4 regions of the Amycolatopsis sp. WAC 04197 genome follow, and region 4 is predicted to be linked to each of the others. Evidence: riboswitches for the same ligand, from Rfam matches in the RefSeq annotation. Region 4 holds a riboswitch; each other region holds the start of a gene.
The links. Region 4 has a riboswitch for cobalamin ahead of DMC64_RS21445 (prenyltransferase/squalene oxidase repeat-containing protein). Riboswitches for the same ligand answer to the same signal wherever they lie in the genome.
Positions count from the first base shown of each region.

Region 1: it holds a riboswitch for cobalamin, as region 4 does, so the genes downstream of both, metE (5-methyltetrahydropteroyltriglutamate--homocysteine S-methyltransferase) here and DMC64_RS21445 (prenyltransferase/squalene oxidase repeat-containing protein) in region 4, are expected to answer to the same signal.
Region 2: it holds a riboswitch for cobalamin, as region 4 does, so the genes downstream of both, DMC64_RS18705 (CoA-acylating methylmalonate-semialdehyde dehydrogenase) here and DMC64_RS21445 (prenyltransferase/squalene oxidase repeat-containing protein) in region 4, are expected to answer to the same signal.
Region 3: it holds a riboswitch for cobalamin, as region 4 does, so the genes downstream of both, metE (5-methyltetrahydropteroyltriglutamate--homocysteine S-methyltransferase) here and DMC64_RS21445 (prenyltransferase/squalene oxidase repeat-containing protein) in region 4, are expected to answer to the same signal.

Region 1 covers NZ_QHJK01000004.1:391,637-396,359, reverse strand. Annotated here, with positions in the region: gene metE (5-methyltetrahydropteroyltriglutamate--homocysteine S-methyltransferase) at 1-1,239, opposite strand, end outside; cobalamin riboswitch at 1,355-1,589, opposite strand; gene DMC64_RS18730 (bifunctional 2-methylcitrate synthase/citrate synthase) at 1,690-2,808, opposite strand; gene prpB (methylisocitrate lyase) at 2,845-3,738, opposite strand; gene DMC64_RS18720 (MmgE/PrpD family protein) at 3,738-4,723, opposite strand, start outside.
Region 2 covers NZ_QHJK01000004.1:386,005-390,727, forward strand. Annotated here, with positions in the region: gene DMC64_RS18700 (acyl-CoA dehydrogenase family protein) at 1-832, opposite strand, end outside; gene DMC64_RS18705 (CoA-acylating methylmalonate-semialdehyde dehydrogenase) at 840-2,339, opposite strand; cobalamin riboswitch at 2,495-2,681, opposite strand; gene DMC64_RS18710 (short-chain fatty acyl-CoA regulator family protein) at 2,735-4,135, opposite strand; gene DMC64_RS18715 (3-hydroxybutyryl-CoA dehydrogenase) at 4,268-4,723, shown strand, end outside.
Region 3 covers NZ_QHJK01000009.1:70,758-75,480, forward strand. Annotated here, with positions in the region: gene DMC64_RS30360 (hypothetical protein) at 1-1,939, opposite strand, end outside; cobalamin riboswitch at 2,668-2,882, shown strand; gene metE (5-methyltetrahydropteroyltriglutamate--homocysteine S-methyltransferase) at 2,981-4,723, shown strand, end outside.
Region 4 covers NZ_QHJK01000005.1:185,348-190,070, forward strand. Annotated here, with positions in the region: gene DMC64_RS21440 (hypothetical protein) at 1-1,848, opposite strand, end outside; cobalamin riboswitch at 1,938-2,004, opposite strand; cobalamin riboswitch at 2,116-2,247, shown strand; gene DMC64_RS21445 (prenyltransferase/squalene oxidase repeat-containing protein) at 2,279-3,286, shown strand; gene DMC64_RS21450 (LuxR family transcriptional regulator) at 3,636-4,723, opposite strand, start outside.

The DNA.
Region 1 (4,723 bases), on a different contig from region 4:
GACCCTGTCCCGGACGGCGGGTACCCGCACGATCGGCGACGCCGCGCGCGAGGCCAGCCGGCTGGCGTTGACGTGCAGCGCGTTGGCGATCGTGGAGCGGTCTTCGGTCAGGCCGCGCCGCAGGGTGACGATCTCCTCCAGCTTCTGCCGTGCGAAGGACAGCCACCCGGCGATCTCCGGGTCCAGATCGGTTTCCAGGGTGACGTCCAGCGGCACGTGCAGCAGTGAGCAGGACGGGGCGACGTCGACGGTCCCGGCGAGCCCGAGCAGGGTACCGAGGGTAGTGAGGGCGGCGGTCAGGTCGGCGGCCCAGATGTTGCGGCCGTTGACGATCCCCGCGACCAGGCGCTTGCGCGGGATACCACCGGCGGCGGCGAGTCCTTCGACGTTGGCGGCGGCCGAGCCGGTGAAGTCGATCGCGAGGCCCTCGACCGGAGCGGCGGCCAGCACCGGCAGCGCTTCGCCGAGCCGGTCGAAGTAGGAGGCCACGAGGATCTTCGGGCGCGCCTCTTCGCGGGCGAGGGCTGCGTAGGTCTCCTCGACCTTGCCCAGCACCTCGGCCGGCTGGTCGGTGACCAGCGCGGGCTCGTCCAGCTGGACCCACTCCGCGCCCGCCTCACGCAACTGCCGCAGCAGGTCGACGTAGAGCGGGACGATCCGGTCCAGCAGGTCGAGAGGCTGGAAACCGTCGGTGCCGGTCGGGTCCTTGGCCAGCAGCAGGAAGCTGACCGGGCCGAGGACGACCGGCCTCGTGGTGACGCCCTGTTCGAGTGCCTCGGCGAACTCGTCGAGCGGCTTGCTCGCGTCGAGGCTGAACTGCGTGTCCGGGCCGAGTTCGGGGACGAGGTAGTGGTAGTTGGTGTCGAACCACTTGGTCATCTCCATCGGCGGCGCGTCCGCGGTGCCGCGTGCCATGGCGAAGTACCGGTCCAGCCGTCCGGCCGCGGTGGTCGCGTCGGGGACCGCGGCGAGGTGCCGCTCCGGGATCGCGCCGAGCAGCCAGGAGGTGTCCAGGACGTGGTCGTAGAACGAGAAGTAGTTGCTGGGGATCTCGTCGATGCCGGCGTCGCGCAGCTCGGCCAGGTTCCGCAGGCGCAGGTCGCGGGCGGTCGCGAGCAAGGCGTCCGCGTCGACGCGGCCCGCCCAGTAGGACTCGATCGCCTTCTTCAGCTGGCGCTCGGCGCCTTGACGGGGGTAGCCGTACACGGTGGCGCGGCTGGTCGTGGTTGTCGAGGTCACGGGGCTCTCCTTCGCGAGTCCACGTGGACTTCGCGGGAGTGCACGACAAAACACGACCGGCACCGGTCGTGTTTCGGCGAGACCCAACCCGCGAGGTCGCAGCCACCACCCCGCGGTCGCGGGGTGCACAGCGGGCAGGTCTTCGGACTCATGGGCGGTCCGGCTTTCGCCGGGTTCCTACTGTCCGTCGCTTCCCAAGCCGTCCCGGCTCAGTGCTGTCTCCGCGGAGACTGACGAAGGTCGTTCCCATTCACCGCTGCGGGGCAGTCCCGGATTCCCACCGGGTTCCCTCTTGCCTCGATCACCGTCATGACGCGCACGATGCTCGAACCAGCTGCGTTCGCCACTGTAGCGCCTCGCACTCGTGATTTCCTCAAGTCTTTCCGGCGCCACCCGCACGTACGCACCGCTCCCCGGGGCGCGCCATCGCGCGCCCCGGGACGGTTCGTGTCACGGTCGCGCGACGGCGCGCTGCGCCTTACCGGAGTAGGTGCTGGACGGGCGGATCAGGCTGTTGGCCGCGAGCTGCTCGGTGATGTGCGCTGTCCAGCCGGTGATCCGCGCGGCCACGAAGATCGGGGTGAACACCGGAGTGTCGAATCCCATCAGGTGGTACGCCGGGCCTGCCGGGTAATCGAGGTTGGGGTGCAGCCCCTTCTCCGCGTACATGGCCCGGGCCAGCGCTTCGTACAGGTCGAGCAGGTTATGACCGTCGCGGAGTTCGGCGACCTCCTGCAGGGCCTGGCGCATGGTCGGGACACGGGAGTCGCCGTTCTTGTAGACACGGTGCCCGAAGCCCATGATCTTGCGCTTCTCGGCCAGCGCGGTCTTGAGCCAGGCCTCCGCCTTGTCCGCCGTCCCGATCTCCTCGAACGTGGCCATCACGGCTTCGTTGGCGCCGCCGTGCAGCGGCCCTTTGAGCGCGCCGATTCCGGCGGTGACGGCGCTGTAGAGGTCCGAGAGCGTGGAAGTGACCACGCGCGAGGTGAAGGTGGAGGCGTTGAAGCTGTGCTCGGCATACAGCACCAACGACGTCTCGAACGCACGGACGATCACCGGCTCCGGCACTTCCCCGAGCGTCATGTAGAGGAAGTTCTCCGCGTACCCGAGGTCCTCGCGCGGCGGGAGCGGGCGCAGTCCGTGCCGACGGCGCTGGGTGATCGCGACGACCGCGGGCAGCACCGCGAAGAGCCGCAAAGCCTTGGCGTGGTTGGCTTCCGGCGAGTTGTCGTCCTCGCTCGGGTCGTTCGCGCCGAGGATGCTCACCGCGGTGCGCAGCGTGTCCATCGGGTGTGCCGCGTCGGGCAGCGCGAGCAGTGTCATCACCAGGTCGGCCGGCAGACCACGCTGGGACCTTTCGACCTCGTTCTGCGCCGCCAGCTGCGCCGGGTCCGGCAGTTCGCCGTGCCAGAGCAGATAGGCGACCTCTTCGAACGAGCAGTTCGCGGCCAGGTCCTGAACCGGGTATCCGCGGTAGGTCAGCGAGTTGGTGTCGGGGTTGACCATCGACACCTCGGTGGTGTCGACGACGACACCGGCGAGTCCTTTATGGATAGTGGGTGTGGACATAGTCGTCCCCTTGAAGGAATTCGGGCGCCCTGAATATCAGACGCGGAAATTGAAGATGTTCTCGTCGAAGGCGTTGTAGGCGTTGTAATCCAGCAGGTCGTACAGGTCGCGGCGGTGCTGCATCCGCGGGAGCAGGCTCTCCTGGCTTCCCTGCTCGGTGATGGTGCGCAGGCCGTTTTCGGCGGCCTCCATCGCGAGGCGCAGCAGAGTGACGGGATAGATGACGATGTTCACCCCGAGCGAATCGAGGGTTTTGGCGTCCAGCAGTTCGCTTTTGCCGAATTCGGTCATGTTCGCCAGGATCGGGACGTCGACCGCGGCCCGCATCCGCTCGAAATCGGCCGGGCCGCGCATGGCCTCAGGGAAGATCAGGTCGGCTCCCGCGTCGGCGTAGGCCTTGGCCCGGTCGATCGCGTCGTCGAGGCCGTTCACCCCCGCCGCGTCGGTCCGGGCCGCGATGACGAAGTCCGGATCACGCCGGGCTGCGACGGCGGCGGTGATCCGCCGGACGGCGACGTCACGTTCGACGACGTCTTTGCCGTCCAGGTGGCCGCAGCGTTTGGGGTTGACCTGGTCCTCCAGGTGCATCCCCGCGACTCCGGCGTCTTCGAGCAGCTGGGTGGTGCGGGCGGCGTTCATCGGCTCGCCGAACCCGGTGTCCGCGTCCACCAGGGCGGGCAGCGAAGTGACACGGGCGATCTGCTGGGCACGGCCGGCGACCTCGGTGATCGTGGTCAGGCCGATGTCGGGCAGGGCGAGTTCGGCGGAGAGGACGGCGCCGGAGATGTAGACGCCTTCGAATCCCTGTCGTTCGATCAGCTTGGCGCTCAAGGGATTGAACGCGCCGGGGAAGCGTTGCAGAGCACCGGAATTCAACCCCGCACGGAACGCGGAGCGTTTCTCCGCCGGAGAGGGCGTGGCGTGCAGCATCAGAAGATCCCCTTGCTGACCGAGGTGGTGGCGAGACCGGCCGGGAGAGCGATCCCGGCGACCTCGGCCGCGTCCAGTTCCCCGAGCCGGGTGACGGTGTCGAGGAACCAGTCCTGGTCCTCGGGAGTGATCACGCCGTCGGCGAGCGTGCGGAACTTGGCGATGTACTGCGCACGAGCGAACGGGCGCGCCCCGGCCGGGTGGGCGTCAGCGACGGCGATCTCGTCGACCAGCGTCGTGCCGTCGGCGAGGGTCACCTCGACCCGGCCGCCGAACGCGGGCTCCGGAGCGTGGTAGCGCTCGGTCCACTCGGGATCCTCGACCGTGGTGATCTTCTGCCAGAGCTCGACGGTGTCCGGCCGCGCCGCCCGCCCGGGCGCGTAGGAGTCCACGTGGTGCCAGGCCCCGTCCTGCAACGCGACCGCGAAGATGTACGGAATGGAGTGATCGAGCGTCTCCCGGCTGGCCTTCGGGTCGTACTTCTGCGGGTCTCCGGCGCCGGAACCGATCACGTAGTGCGTGTGATGGCTGGTGTGGATGACGATCTTCTCCACCTTGCCGAACTCGCCGATCTTCGGGCCAAGCCGCCGCGCGAGGTCGATCAGCGCCTGGCTCTGGTATTCGGCCGAGTGCTCCTTGGTGTAAGTGTCCAAAATGGCCAGTTTCGCCTCACCCTTGCCAGGCAGAGGAACGGTGTACTCGGCCTTCGGGCCGCTGAGCAGCCAGGCGATGAAGCCGTCCTCGCCCTCGTAGATCGGGCTCGGCGCCCCTTCACCCCGCATGACCCGGTCCACGGCCTCGATCGCGGCCTTGCCCGCGAACGCCGGGGCGTAGGCCTTCCACGAGGAGATCTCGCCCTTGCGGGACTGGCGAGTCGTCGTCGTGGTGTGCAGCGACTGCCCGATCGCCTGGTACACGGTCTCCGTGTCCAGGCCCAGCAGCGCCCCGATGCCGCCCGCGGCGGACGGGCCGAGGTGGGCGATGT
Region 2 (4,723 bases), on a different contig from region 4:
GCAGGGCTTGGGATTCCGACAGCTTCGCGCCGAAGGCGGTCCGTTGGGTCAGGTACAGGACAGCCTTACCCAACGCGGCTTCGGCACCGCCGAGCGAGCAGGCGGCGATGTTCAGCCGTCCACCGTCCAAAGCGGACATGGCCACCTTGAATCCGGCGCCTTCGGCGCCGAGAAGGGCGCTGGCCGGGACGCGGGCGCCGTCGAAGAGCACCTGCCTCGTGGGCTGGGCGTTCCAGCCCATCTTGATTTCGTTCGGGCCGAACGACACGCCGGGGGTTTCCCGTTCGACGATGAACGCGGAGATCCCGCCAGGGCCCGGCCCGCCGGTGCGGGCGAGCACGACGTACACGTCGGAGGTGCCGGCACCGGAGATGAACTGCTTGACGCCGTCGAGGACGTAGTGGTCGCCGTCCCGCCGGGCGCGGGTCGACAACGCGGCCGCGTCGGAGCCGGCTTCGGGTTCGGTGAGGCAGTAGCTTCCGAATGAGTCCATAGTGGACAAGCGGGGCAGGTACGTGTGTCGCTGGGCATCATCGCCGAAGCGGTCGATCATCGTCGCGACCATGTTGTGGATGGAAACGTAGGCCGCGATCGACGGGCATCCCGTGGCCAGGGCTTCGAAGACCAGCACCCCGTCCAGCCGGCCGAGCGCCGAGCCGCCGACGTCCTCGGGCAGGTAGATCCCGCCGAGGCCGAGCTGGGCGGCTTTGCGCAGCACGTCGACCGGGAAATGCTTGGCCTGGTCCCATTCGACCGCGTGCGGGGCGAGATGTTCGGCGGCGAAGTCCGCGGCCGTCTCGCGCAGAGCGCGTTGTTCCTCTGTCAGTCTCATCGCGGCCTCAGTCCATCGTGGGAATGACGAAGGAGGCGTCTTCCTTGATGCCGGACGGCCAGCGCGAGGTGACGGTCTTGGTCTTGGTGTAGAAGCGGATCGAGTCGGGACCGTGCTGGTTGAGATCACCGAATCCGGAGCGCTTCCAGCCACCGAAGGTGTGGTAGGCGATCGGGACCGGGATGGGCACGTTGACCCCGACCATGCCGGTGTTCACCCGCGAGGTGAAGTCGCGCGCGGTGTCACCGTCGCGGGTGAAGATCGCGACGCCGTTGCCGTATTCGTGCTCGCTGGGCAGCCGCAGCGCCTCTTCGTAGTCGGCGGCCCGGACGATGGACAGCACGGGGCCGAAGATCTCCTCACGGTAGATGCGCATCTTCGCGGTGACGTGGTCGAACAGGCAGGCGCCGAGAAAGAAGCCATTCTCGTGACCGGGCACGGTGAGGTCACGGCCGTCGACGACGAGTTCGGCGCCCTCGGCCAGCCCGACGTCGATGTAGTCGCGAACCCGCTGGACCGCCTCGGCGGTGACCAACGGGCCGAAATCGGCCGCATCGTCCAGCGACGCGCCGACCTTGAGCGTCTTGACCCGCTCGGTCAGCTTCTCGACCAGGGCGTTCGCGGTCGCCTCCCCGACGGGAACGGCGACGGAGATGGCCATGCACCGCTCGCCTGCCGAGCCGTACCCGGCACCGACGAGTGCGTCAGCGACCTGGTCGAGATCGGCGTCCGGCATCACGATCATGTGGTTCTTCGCGCCGCCGAAGCACTGCGCGCGTTTCCCGTGCGCCGCCGCGGTGGTGTAGATGTACTCGGCGATCGACGACGACCCGACGAACCCGATCGCCTCGACGCGCGGGTCGGTCAGCAGCGCGTCGACGGCTTCCTTATCGCCGTTGACGACCTGGAACACGCCCGGCGGCAAGCCCGCTTCGAGGATGAGTTCGGCCAGCCGCAGTGGCACCGAGGGGTCGCGTTCGGACGGCTTGAGGATGAACGCGTTGCCGCAGGCGATGGCGGGCGCGGCCTTCCACAGCGGGATCATCGCGGGGAAGTTGAACGGGGTGATCCCGGCGACGACCCCGAGGGGCTGGCGCATCGAGTAGACGTCGATGCCGGTGCCCGCCGAGTCGGAGAACTCGCCCTTGAGCAGGTGGGGGATACCGATCGCGAACTCCACGACCTCGAGCCCGCGTTGGATGTCGCCGCGCGCGTCGGCGACGGTCTTGCCGTGTTCGGAGGCCAGCAGCCGAGCGAGACCGTCCTCTTCGGACCGGACGAGGTCGACGAACTTCATCAGCACACGGGCCCTGCGCTGCGGATTCCACCGTGCCCATCCCCGCTGGGCGTCGGCAGCCTGGCCGATCGCCGCGGTGACTTCGGCGGTCGACGCGAGCGGCACACGTGCTTGGACGGATCCGGCGCTGGGATCGAACACGTCGGCGAAGCGTCCGGACGTGCCTGAAACGCTTGTGCCACCGAGGAAATGGTGGAGTTCAGTGGTCATGAGGTCGCCTTTCGCGAGAGCGCAGGACGGACTGCCCGGGCGCACGGGTCGTGGCCGGGTTCTCAGGCAGGCTGAACTACCGCCGGGTGGACGGTGGGTCGGCGTCTTTCGCGCAGGCAGGAAGAATCCGCATGCGTTCAGCTCCATCCTCGTGGACGAACACGAACATCCGCGGCCGGTATCCTGGCTCCCGGATCCACGGCGCCCCGGCCTTCCCGGCTTTTCGCCAGTGGCCATCTCACGTGAGGCGCCGCTCCCCGGTCACAGTGGCGGGACCGCGCCGGAATCGCACCGGCTTCCCTGCACCGCAGACCTGAGGACACCATAAAGTAGGAAGTCCTACTATGTCGACTGTGTCCGGGACCTCACCCGAGTGGAGGCAAGGGTGTCGGCGTTCAGGCCTGAGGAGGGTAGGGGAGCAGGCTGCTGGCGTGCTCGTCCACGCGCAACGCCTTGCCGATGGCCGGAAACGCGCGTTGCGGGCACGCTGGTCGTTCGCAGACCTTGCAGCCCATCCCGATCGGGGTGACCGCGGCGTCGGCCCCGAGGGCGATGCCGTCGGAGTAGACGAGCCGTGTGGCGTGGCGGAGTTCGCAGCCGAGCCCGATCGCGAAGGTCTTGCCGGGGTCGCCGTGTCCGCCGACGGTGCGGTTCACTGTGCGGGCGAGCCAGAAGTACTTTTTGCCGTCCGGGAGTTCGGCGACCTGGGTGACGATCCTGCCCGGTGAGCTGAACGCCTCATAGACGATCCACAGTGGACACGAGCCGCCGACGCGGGAGAAGTGGAATCCGGTGGCGGACTGGCGTTTCGAGATGTTGCCCGCGCGGTCGACCCGGACGAACGAGAACGGCACGCCGCGTGTTCCCCGCCGCTGCAATGTCGAGAGCCGGTGGCAGATCGTCTCGAAGCCGACGCCGAAGTGGTCGGACAGCCGGGTGATGTCGTAGCGATACCGTTCCGCGGCACCGAGGAACACCCGGTAGGGCAGGACGAGTGCGCCCGCGTAGTAGTTGGCCAGTCCGATCCGCGCGAGCCGGCGCGCGGTGTCGCCGCTGAAGTTCCCGTCGTCGACCAGGCGGTCGATCACCTCTCCGGCCTCCAGTAGCGCCAGCTCCGAAGCCAGCCGGAACGCGGCTTGACCAGGGCGCAGTGCGGGTGACAGGTGGAGAACCTTGTCGGCGGGATCGAATCGATGCTGGTCGGCGCCCAACGGTGCCGCGGTCACCTGCACGCCGTGGCGTTCCCGCAACCCGGCCGCGAGTCCGGCGCGGACCTCGCCGGGCACCAGTCGCAGCTGGGCGGCCAGCAGTTCCGCGGGTTCGTCGAGTTCGGCGACGTGGTTGCGGCGCCGGTAGAACCAGTCGCGGATCTCCTCGTGGGGCTGTTGCGCGGCGGTGCGGTCAAGGCCCTGTTCGGACACCAGGGTCGCGATGTTCTCCATGGCTTCCCGGTAACTCCGGTGCAGCGACACCAGGGTTCGGGCGACCTCGGGGAGCTGGGTGGTCAGTTCGTCGACCTGTCCGGGGGAGATCTTGCCGTCGACGGTCTGGTCGGCGAAGACCTCCCGAACGCCGGCCACGAGCCGGGCGGTGTCCTGGGGGGCGAAGAACTCCGCGTCGACGCCGAAGTGCTCGGTGAGCCGGAGCAGCACCGGCAGGGTGAGCGGCCGCCCGTTGTGTTCGAGCTGGTTGACATAACTCGGCGAGATGTCCAGCAGTCGCGCCAGATCGGACTGGGTCATCGACCGGTCCTCGCGAAGGTGCTTCAGTCGTGCTCCCGCGTACAACTTCTCCACGACACCGACTGTAACAACTTTTACAGATTCGGCTCAAACGTTCACAACATTTGACAGCCCCGCGCTATCGACGCGGTCGCGATTCCGGTGCCACGCTTGATCGCAGGCACTACAAGGTTCACAGGAGGCTCCATGAGCACCGACATCGCCAGGGTCGCCGTCGTCGGCGCCGGGCAGATGGGCGCCGGGATCGCCGAGGTCTGCGCCCGTGCCGGGCTGGACGTCGTGGTCTGCGAGCAGGACGCCCCGTCGGCCGACGCCGGTCGTGCGCGGATCCTCGCGTCCCTCGACCGCGCGGTGAAGGCGGGCAAGCTGGACCGCCCCGCCGCCGAGCGAGCCGCCTGGCGGCTGCGGTTCACCACCGACCTGGGCGATCTGGCCGACCGGCAGCTGGTGATCGAGGCCGTCGCCGAGGACGAGCAGGTCAAGACCGAGCTGTTCGCGACGCTGGACAAGGTCGTCGCGGCGCCCGACGCGATCCTCGCCTCCAACACCTCGTCCATCCCGATCATGCGGCTGGGCATGGCGACCGGCCGGGCCGCGCAGGTCGTCGGCCTGCACTTCTTCAACCCGGTCCCGGTGCTGCCG
Region 3 (4,723 bases), on a different contig from region 4:
TACCGAGCGGACTCACCTGCAGCTTTTTTCTACCAAACAGTGATGCCGCAAGTGGCACCGCGAGAAATTCATCACCATCGTCCGACCTTGAAGCATCGGCCATGGAACTTCGAACAAGTTGATCAACAGCTCTTCCAGTATCAAGCGGCTCCTCAGCTGATCGCAATAACGCCGCCTCAATAGCAAGCCTAGGAACAGCTGACCGCCATCCACAGAGCGTCAAGAAAATACGCCTAGCTAACGGACTGAGTTGCGTGTACGTACGTTCAAATAAGGCCTGCAGCAAGTCATCTTTACCTGCGACCAACTGGTTGACGTCTGACCATTTATGTTGATTAGCAATATCACTCAACAGCAGCTTGGCAATATAAGGATGCCCGTCTGAATGATCAAACAAATGCGAGCAACGCTGCGGCGTTAAGAGTTGACTAATCTCCAGCTGTATACTCGTGGCAGAAATCAGTTGGTCAAACTCCTCCTTTCGCATACCTCCGACCTCAACCGGATAGTCGCCTTTGAAATCTCGAAGTCTCGTTGTTATTAGAATCTTATTCGGCGGGCGAATATATGTATCGAACCACTCATACATAGCCTGCGGATCGCGAACAGTTTCGAAATTGTCGAAGACATATAGAAGGGGGCCTTCCGTACGTCCAAGCTGCTCCGCCAGAAATTCGACCTTTTTTGACCCTTTTCCTATTGACACAGAAGGCTGGACAAGGTCGATATACTGATCAGCAATGTCAGCAATACTTACAACCCTTGGCCTAACAAGCTTCGGCCCCAATGAGGTCAGATCGACATCACGCGCCGAGAACCACAGGATCGCTAAGTATCTATCTGTTTCTTCGTTTGCAATTGCCATTCGATGAAGCACCTCAAGAGCCAACGAGGTCTTTCCCGTACCACCCCGGCCCACGAGAGTTACTATCGCATGACGATCGTTGCGAAGTACCCTTTCCAAGGATTCCTCGAGTTGAGGTCTGGAAATATAATCTTGCTTCCTTGAAGGCAAGTTACCGAAAGTTCCACCCTGCATCTCCAACGAGCCTAATCCCTGAGTTTCACTCATTGGCAACTGCGTTGGAGCGCTCACATAGCGCTGAGCGTCGAGATGTTTCCTGGTGTCGGTTACATATGAGAGAGCTTCGAATTTCGCATCCGTGTACCCGCCATTGCACAGGAAGAAATCATTCAGTTCCACATCCGAGAATATCAACGGGACCAGGAAGGGAAGATCCCCATAAACTATGTAGATGCCGTCTTCATAGGAAGAATCATTCTGGCGCTTGAGGCGCTCTAGCGAAGTCGCTTGTTCCGTTACTGGAACAACCCGGTACTTGCCTGACAAGTTCCGATGAAGATATGCCCATTCACGCCGAAAGAGCTTAAAGTTATCAATTATAGCCAAGATAGACCGCTCCAGCGCGGCCACCATGCGCGCACTTGAGCCAATGGTGGTAGCGCCGTGACCTCTAGTCTTATTCCGCAGCCAGGTAAAGTGGCGCGCCCAAATTCTTGCAGCAACACGATTGGGGTGATCAGACCAGTATTCTGGATCTATGATTCTACACGCTTCAAGGATAGAATTTACGGCAACAGATTGCCACCCCTCTTCCACTTTCAGCTCATAATTTTTGGCTAGTTCAACCTTTTCAGGAAGTGCACCAGACGTGACGTTCGCCGAGGCTGGACCCGTTAACAGATCATCAAGTGCATCACACCATTCGCCCAGCCCACTGGCTCGCACCAACCCATATTCCAACCTATAGCGGTGGCGATCGCGGTCGTCCTCGGTTGCAGCCAGCATGCCAGCAACCATAATCTTGAGCGTTAGTTCTCCGAGGTACATCAACTCCAGGAAGACCGTGGTGTCGTCGCTATCCTCACGAGATCTCGCAAGCCGCTGCTGCATTCGCGCGATTAGCACCATAGACATTCGCGTATCTTAAGCCCCGCCCGCACAGATCTCAGTATTGAGAGACAACAATTGTGTTTCGGTCGATCATCTCGGACGATCAGATATTCGCCGAAATAACCTACAGCAACCGTGGTTAGCAAATTTTCTTCAGCCTCGGTATTGTGGCCACCATTCCCGACGGCCGAACCTGCGGTTCATCGTCCACGATCCCGCCATGGGCGCCAAGTGATACAGCCCCATATGGAGCAATACTCTACGAATTTGACTCAAATGACACAAACCGACTATGGCACCCTGCTAAATTTCGTGCCAAGACTACGATATCCGCTGCGGCAGGGCGACTTACCGATTCCTCTTCACCTGGCCGAATCCGGTAACATTGCGATCCCGTGCCTGCGGCGATAACCAGATCGCGTCCTCCATCAAAAAGGGGCAGTGACGCTGCCCGAGCGCGATCGCACCGGTCGACGAACTCGATGAGGACAGCCCAGCCGAGCTGGCATTGTCGATATGCCTCAGGGAGTCGAGCCCGGGTTAGGGCTGACGCTGCACCGACGCGCAGCAACTCGATCAGCCCGCAGCGGAGGAGGAGGCCGTGGCAATGAACGACACGCCCCTTGCCGCCGATCGATATGATCTGGCACGCGAGCTCGCCACCTGATCACGCGAGTTCACCCTCTGGTCACGCGTTGCGTCCGGTTCGTCACATGTCCAGCGGGCCACTAGCGCGCCTCGGTACGCTCCGGAGTGCTACTGGTTCGACCGGCCTCCCAGGCCGGTCGAGGTAACAGGGAACCCGGTGCGAATCCGGGACTGCCCCGCAGCGGTATGTGGGAACGAAAGCCGTCACCGTGCGAGACACGGTAAAGCACTGGGACATGGCGCCCCGGGAAGCGACGGCCGGTAGGAGCGAGCGAGTCGCCCACGAGTCCGAAGACCTGCCCGTGGTACGCGCGCCGACGGCGTGCGTGAGTCCGGGCCTCGTGGGATGGGCACGACCGAACGGCGGTCACTCCTGCGCGCTCCGGGCTCCGACGACAAGCTCGCGAGGAGAGAGCTGTGACCGAAATCGGCACGACAGTGCTGGGCTACCCCCGGATCGGACCGGACCGGGAACTCAAGCGTTCACTCGAACGCTACTGGGCGCGAAAGACCGACGAAGCCGAACTGCTCGGCACCGGCCGCGCGCTGCGCACCCGCGCCTGGCGGGAGCTCAAGGACGCGGGGCTGGATTCCGTCCCCTCCAACACGTTCTCCCATTACGACCAGGTGCTCGACACCACCGAGCTGTTCGGAGCGCTGCCGGAGCGCTTCACCACGCTCGGCCTCTCGCCTCTCGACACCTACTTCGCCGCCGCGCGCGGGGTGCAGGACGCGCCGGCGATGGAGATGACGAAGTGGTTCGACACGAACTACCACTACATCGTCCCCGAACTCGGCCCGGACACGACGTTCTCGCTCACCGGCACCAAACCGCTGGACGAGTACCGCGAAGCCCGCGCGATCGGCGTCGAGACCCGGCCGGTACTGGTGGGCCCGGTGACGTTCCTGCTGCTCGCGAAGCCGGCCGAGACGGCTCCTGAGGGCTTCCGTCCGCTGGAGCTGCTCGACAACCTTCTCGACGGCTACGTCGAACTACTGCGCCGGCTGCACGACGAAGGCGTCGAGTGGGTCCAGTTCGACGAGCCCGCCTTCGCCGCGGATCGCAGCGAACGGGAACTCAACGCGCTCATCCGCGCCTACCACCGGCTCGCGAAGGAGACCGCGCGGCCGAAGATCCTGGTCGCCGGGTACTTCGGCGGGCTCGGCCGCGGACTCGGCGTACTCGCCCGCTCCCCGATCGACGCCATCGCCGTCGATCTCGTCTCCGATGAGTCCTTTGTGGACGCCGTCGCCTCGGAACCCGCCTTGCGGGACAAGGAGGTCCTGGCCGGTGTCGTGGACGGGCGTAACGTCTGGCGCACGGATCCGACCCGCGCGCTCAGCCGGGCGGCGACGTTGCTGGGCACCGCGAAGTCGGTCAGCGTGTCGACGTCCTGTTCGCTGCTGCACGTGCCCTACGACGTCGAACGGGAGGACGGGCTTCACCCGCGGCTGCAGGGCTGGCTCGCTTTCGCCAGGCAGAAGGTCGACGAAGTCGTCCTGCTCGGGCGAGCGTTGAAGGAAGAGGGTGTCGACCTCTCCGCCGCCCGCGCCGCGGCCACGGATCGCGCGACGGCGGCCGACCTGGCCGACAGCGGGGTCCGTGCCCGGCTGGAGGCGCTGCGGCCGGAGGACACCGTCCGCTCCCCCTATGCCCGGCGCGCGGCGGCTCAGCAGGCCGCGTTGAAACTGCCGCCGTTGCCGAGTACGACGATCGGCTCGTTCCCGCAGACCACCGACGTCCGCAAGGCGCGGGCGGCGCACAAGGCGGGTTCGCTGGACGACGCGGGCTACGAAGCCGCGATGAAGGCCGAAATCGAGCGTGTCGTCCGGCTGCAGGAGGATCTCGGCCTCGATGTGCTGGTGCACGGCGAGCCCGAGCGCAACGACATGGTGCAGTACTTCGCCGAGCGGCTGGCCGGCTTCGCGGCCACCGACTTCGGCTGGGTGCAGTCCTACGGTTCGCGCTGCGTCCGGCCGCCGATCCTGTACGGCGACGTCTCGCGTCCGGAGCCGATGACCGTCGAGTGGGCGCGCTACGCGCAGGGCCTGACCGGCAAACCCGTCAAGGGCATGCTGACCGGACCGGTGACGATCCTGGCGTGGTCGTTCGTCCGCGACGATCAGCCGCTGGGCGAGACCGCCCGTCAGGTGGCGCTG
Region 4 (4,723 bases):
GAGGTGCTTCGGGAAGGTGCCGTCCGCGCATTGGCGGGAAAGGAGCAGTTCGACCGCGGGGCCGGGGTCGGCGGCGGTGGCGAGCACCGCCCAAACGTGCCGCTCGACCGTCCGATCGGCGTCGGCGAACGATCCGGTGTCGGTGAACTCCCCGTCGGCACCACGCAGTTTCACCAGATCGGCGCGCAAAGGCCCGGCGACGTCCGACTTCGCGAATTCGGCGACAAGCACGAGTTTCGCGAGCGGTTCGGCGTACGACGCCTCGCCCTGTTCGTACGGCGCTCCGTGGGCATAGGCCTGCACGGCTTCCGGCTTCAACAAGAACTGCGAAGCGCGGGCGACCGCGTCCGGTTGCTGGTCCAACGCCCGCAAGGCCAGCACCACGTCGGCGGTGGCGTCGTAGTCGACGTAGGTCTTGCCGTCCTCGGTGACCTCGACGTGGTCGCCGCCGACGAGCCGGTTCGTCAGGTAGGCCCCGAGGCGGACGGCCGCGGGCGCGGTGGCCGGGGCGGGCGTCGCCGCCACCGTCGACACCCGGGCGCCGGTGGACGCCCTGGGTGTGACGAACTTCTTGGGTTTCGGCGGTGTGCTCTTCGGTTTGTGCGGCTGCGTCACAGGAGCCGGGGTTTCCGGGACGCCGGTGGCCGGCGGCAGGACTTCGCCCTTCGCGAGCGAGTGGAAACCGATTTGCGACAACCCGAGCGAAGCCTGGGCACTCGCGCGGATCCAGGTGTCGACGCCGCTGATGCCGGAGGAACGCGCGGCCTCGTAGGAAGCCGGATCGTAGGCGATCGCGCCGAGTTCGCCCGCGAGCTTGTTCCCGGCGTCGGCCGCGGCGGTCACCTGCGCGGATTTGAGGTACCGCACGCCTTTGTCCACCGCCGCGTCCGCGCCGCCGGCGTCGACGAGCGCTTGGACGATCAGGCCGGTGCTGTTGGTGTTCGGCGCTTCGGTGCCGACGCCGCCACCCCAGCCGCCGCCGGGTGTCTGGTTCGCCTTGAGCCAGGAGACGGTTTTGGCGATCGGGGCGTCGAGACCGGCCGCGCCCGCCTTCTTCGCGGCCAGCATCGCCGAGAGGGCGAGCCCGGTGGCGTCACCGTCGGTCGGGGAAAGACCGAGCGGTTTTCCCTCGTCGCAGGTCGAGACCTTGCGGCCGTCCGGGGTGACGTGGTCGCCGGTCTCCTTGGTCGGGATGTAGGAGAAGAGGACGCGGAAGTAGCCCTCGGAACACTGCTGGGTCAGCAGCCTGTCGATGGCGATCCGGTCGTTCTCTCCCGCCACGGCGAGCCCGATCACGCCGAGCGCCTGGCCGAACATGTTCGCGTTGTTGCTCACCGCGTCGGCGAGAGCGGGATCCTTGGCGTAATCGCTGACCCGGCCCTTGTCGGGGCCCTTGCGCATGATGGCCGCATGGGTTTCGGCGACCAGGTCGTAGCCGTCGAACGCCCGGGGATTCCTGCCGGACACCTGGGCGGCGACCAGCGTCTTCGCCACGGCGCCGCCGACGATGATCTTGTCGTAGCCCGCGCCGGGAGCGAGCCCGTCCCAGGTGAAGTAGTCGGTGGCGTGGCCCTGGTCGTCGAGGAACTTCACGATCGGCTCGGCCCGCGCGCCCTCGCCCGCGGCGTACATCGCGAAGAGCACGTCGAGCATCAGGCCGTGGTCGGGCAGTGAGCCGCCGCTGGGGTTGTCGAGTGTGCCGTCCGGCTTCAGCTTCGTCGCGAGCCAGCGGGCATTCGCCTTCGCGGCACCGGGATCGTTCGCCGCCGTCGCCGTCCCGCTGAGCGGTGCGGCGATCATGGCGACGATGACGGCGAACGCCGACGCGGCCAGGTACCCGCGGCGCATGACTCCTCCTTGCGGCATGGCGGAGGACAAGGCGGGACGCCGCAGTCACCCCTGTTTATCGCGACAGTGGTTCGTTCGTCCGCCCGTTCGGTATCCCGGCTCGCCCTGCGAAGGGCCCACGGTTGCGCGACAGCGCCGGATTTCGACCGGCTTCCCCGTCACGGGCGGCGGTGTTCTGTTGTCGAGCCAGCCGAGGTTAACACCCGTTCACCTCAGGCAGGTACCGCTGACCAGGTCGGTTGCCAGGATCACATCGGCACCCGGCGGTATCCCGCACCCGACCGGGGTGAGAGTCTTCTCGCGCGGTCGTGGGGGAAGTCCGGTGAGAGTCCGGCGCTGTCCCGCAACGGTATGCCTTCCAGGCGAGCCCGGTCACCCACGTCGCGCGATGTCACCGACTCCTGTCGTGGAAATGCGGGAAAGGGTTCTCATGAGACGTTTGGTTTTCGCTGTCGCCCTGCTGTGCGGCATCGGGCTGGTCACCGCCCCGGCGGCGGCCGCGGCCACCCGGAACAAGGCCGACGCCGCCGCGGGCTGGCTCGCCAGGCAGATGACCGACGGCGAACGGTTCGAGGCCGACTTCGGCGGCCAGAAGTTCCCCGATCAGGGCCTGACGATCGACGCGATCTTCGCGTTCGCCGCGGCCGGGGTGTCGGACACGAACGCGGGCAAGGCGATCGCCTGGCTCGCGAAACCGGAGGTCACCACCGGCTACGTCGGGAGCGGCACCGAGGCCTACGCGGGCGCGCACGCCAAACTGATGCTGGCCGCGCAGATCCGGGGCAAGGACCCGGCGTCGTTCGGCGGCGTCGACCTGAAGGCGGGCTTGCTCTCGCTGCTCACGCCGTCCGGCCGGTTCTCCGACCGATCCGAGTACGGCGACTACTCCAACGCTCTCTCGCAGTCGCTCGCCCTCCTGGCGCTGGACCGCACCCCTGGCGGCGCCCCGGCGTCGGCCGTGACTTTCCTCGCGGGCACCCAGTGCGCGGACGGCGGTTTCCCGCAGAACTTCGGCGAAGCGACGTGCACGAGCGACGTCGACGCGACCGCGACGGTCGTCCAGGCCTTGCGTGCCACCGGTGACCCGGTGAACGCCCGCGAGGGCATCTCGTGGCTGGTCACGAAGCAGCACGCGAACGGCGGCTTCGGCTTCGGCACGAACGCGCCCAACGCCAACAGCACCGGCCTCGCCGCGGAAGCGCTGGCCGGTCAGCGTCCCGCCGCCGCGGTCAGGGCGCGGGAATTCCTGCGGTCGTTGCAGACCGGCTGCGCCGGCGCCGAGGCCGATCGCGGCGCGATCGCCTACGACGCCACCGGTCTGAACGCGACGACCGCCCCGCGCGCGACCGCGCAGGCGATCCTCGGTCTGGCCAGGGTTCCGCTGAGCGACCTGCACGGCGGTGGCCGTCCGCAGGCACCTGTCCTCGCCTGCCCGTGACGTGAGCTCGTCAGTGGGGTGCGCCTCCCTCAGACTGTCCAAAAGGACGCTCGCTGAGATTAGAGTGTCCGCTTTGGGCACTTTGCGCAGTTTTGCCCGGGGGGTCGTGAGTGGCGATGGTCGTTCTAACCCTCTTTACCACTCACGACTCCCCGCGAAACCGTACTTACCGACACAAAGCAGGCGCATGCTGTCCGGGAAGTGACCACTGTGGACACCAGGGTGCGGCGTGAGCGGAAGCGTGACTCGCGTGATCAGGGACGTATTTCGCGTGATTGAAGGCGAAACTCACGTGTTACGCCTCCAATCACGCGAGTCGCGCCTCTGATCACGCGAGTCACGGGCGGCGTCACTCGCCGGCGGCGACGCGGCGCGCGAGCTCCACGCGGGACCGCACCCCCAGTGCCGTGAAGATGTTCCGCAGGTGGTGGTCCACCGTCCGGTGGCTGATCACCAGCCGCCGCGCGATCTCCTTGTTCGTCTCCCCCGCCGCCACCAGCCGGGTGATGGCGTCCTGTTGCGGCGTGAGGCCGGCGAGCGACCGGTGCGGAGCGTCGACGGTCTCGCCCGCCGCCCGCAACCCGGCTCGGGCACGTTCGGCGAAGCGGGTCGCGCCGACGTTTTCGAAGCCGCGCAAGGCATCGCGGAACTGGTCGCGGGCGTCACGGGTCCGGCGATGCCGCCGCAGCAAGGTGGCGTACGCGAACCTGGTCCTGGCGAGTTCCACCGCGCCGCCCGCCCGCCGGTGCGCCTCGATGGCCGACTGGAAATGTCGTTCCGCCACACCGGGATCCGACGCCATCAGCGCGTGACAGCGGTGGCTCAACGCGAGCCAGCAGGGTTCCGCTCCGGCCAGCGTCCAGCGATCGAACACCTCCAGCGCGGCACGGGCGCGTTCGGGACGTCCGGCGCAGACGGCCGCCTCGACGAGTTGCGGTGTGGCCAGCACGCGGATCACCGGCTGGTCGCCGGAGACGCCCGAAGCGAGATCTTCGAGCCTGCTCAGCGCGTCGTCGGGCCGGTCCTCGGCCAGGTCCAAGCAGGCGTACGCCCACGCGGCGACGGCGGCGGGCCTGCCGAGGCCACGTTCGGCGATGCCCTCGGCCGCCTCGTCCAGTTCCGGCGCCCGGTCGCCGAGGAGCGCGGCGGCCAGCCCCAGCAGCGTCAGATGCTCCATCCGCAGGTTGTGGGGCGCGCGCAGGCCGTCGCGGGACGCAGCCCGCGCACACGGGATCCGGTCGAGCGCGATGGCCGAAAGCGCGAGGTAGACCAGTGCCCACGGCAGTTCTGCGTGGCGTTTGCCGAGCCGCGCGCGGCTCACCGCGGCCGCCGCGTACTCGTGCGCCTGTTCGGCATGCCCGCGGGCGAAGGCCGCTTCGGCGGCCCAGACGGCTCCAGCGACGTCGGTGTCGGCCATCCCCTTGGCGACGGCTTCCT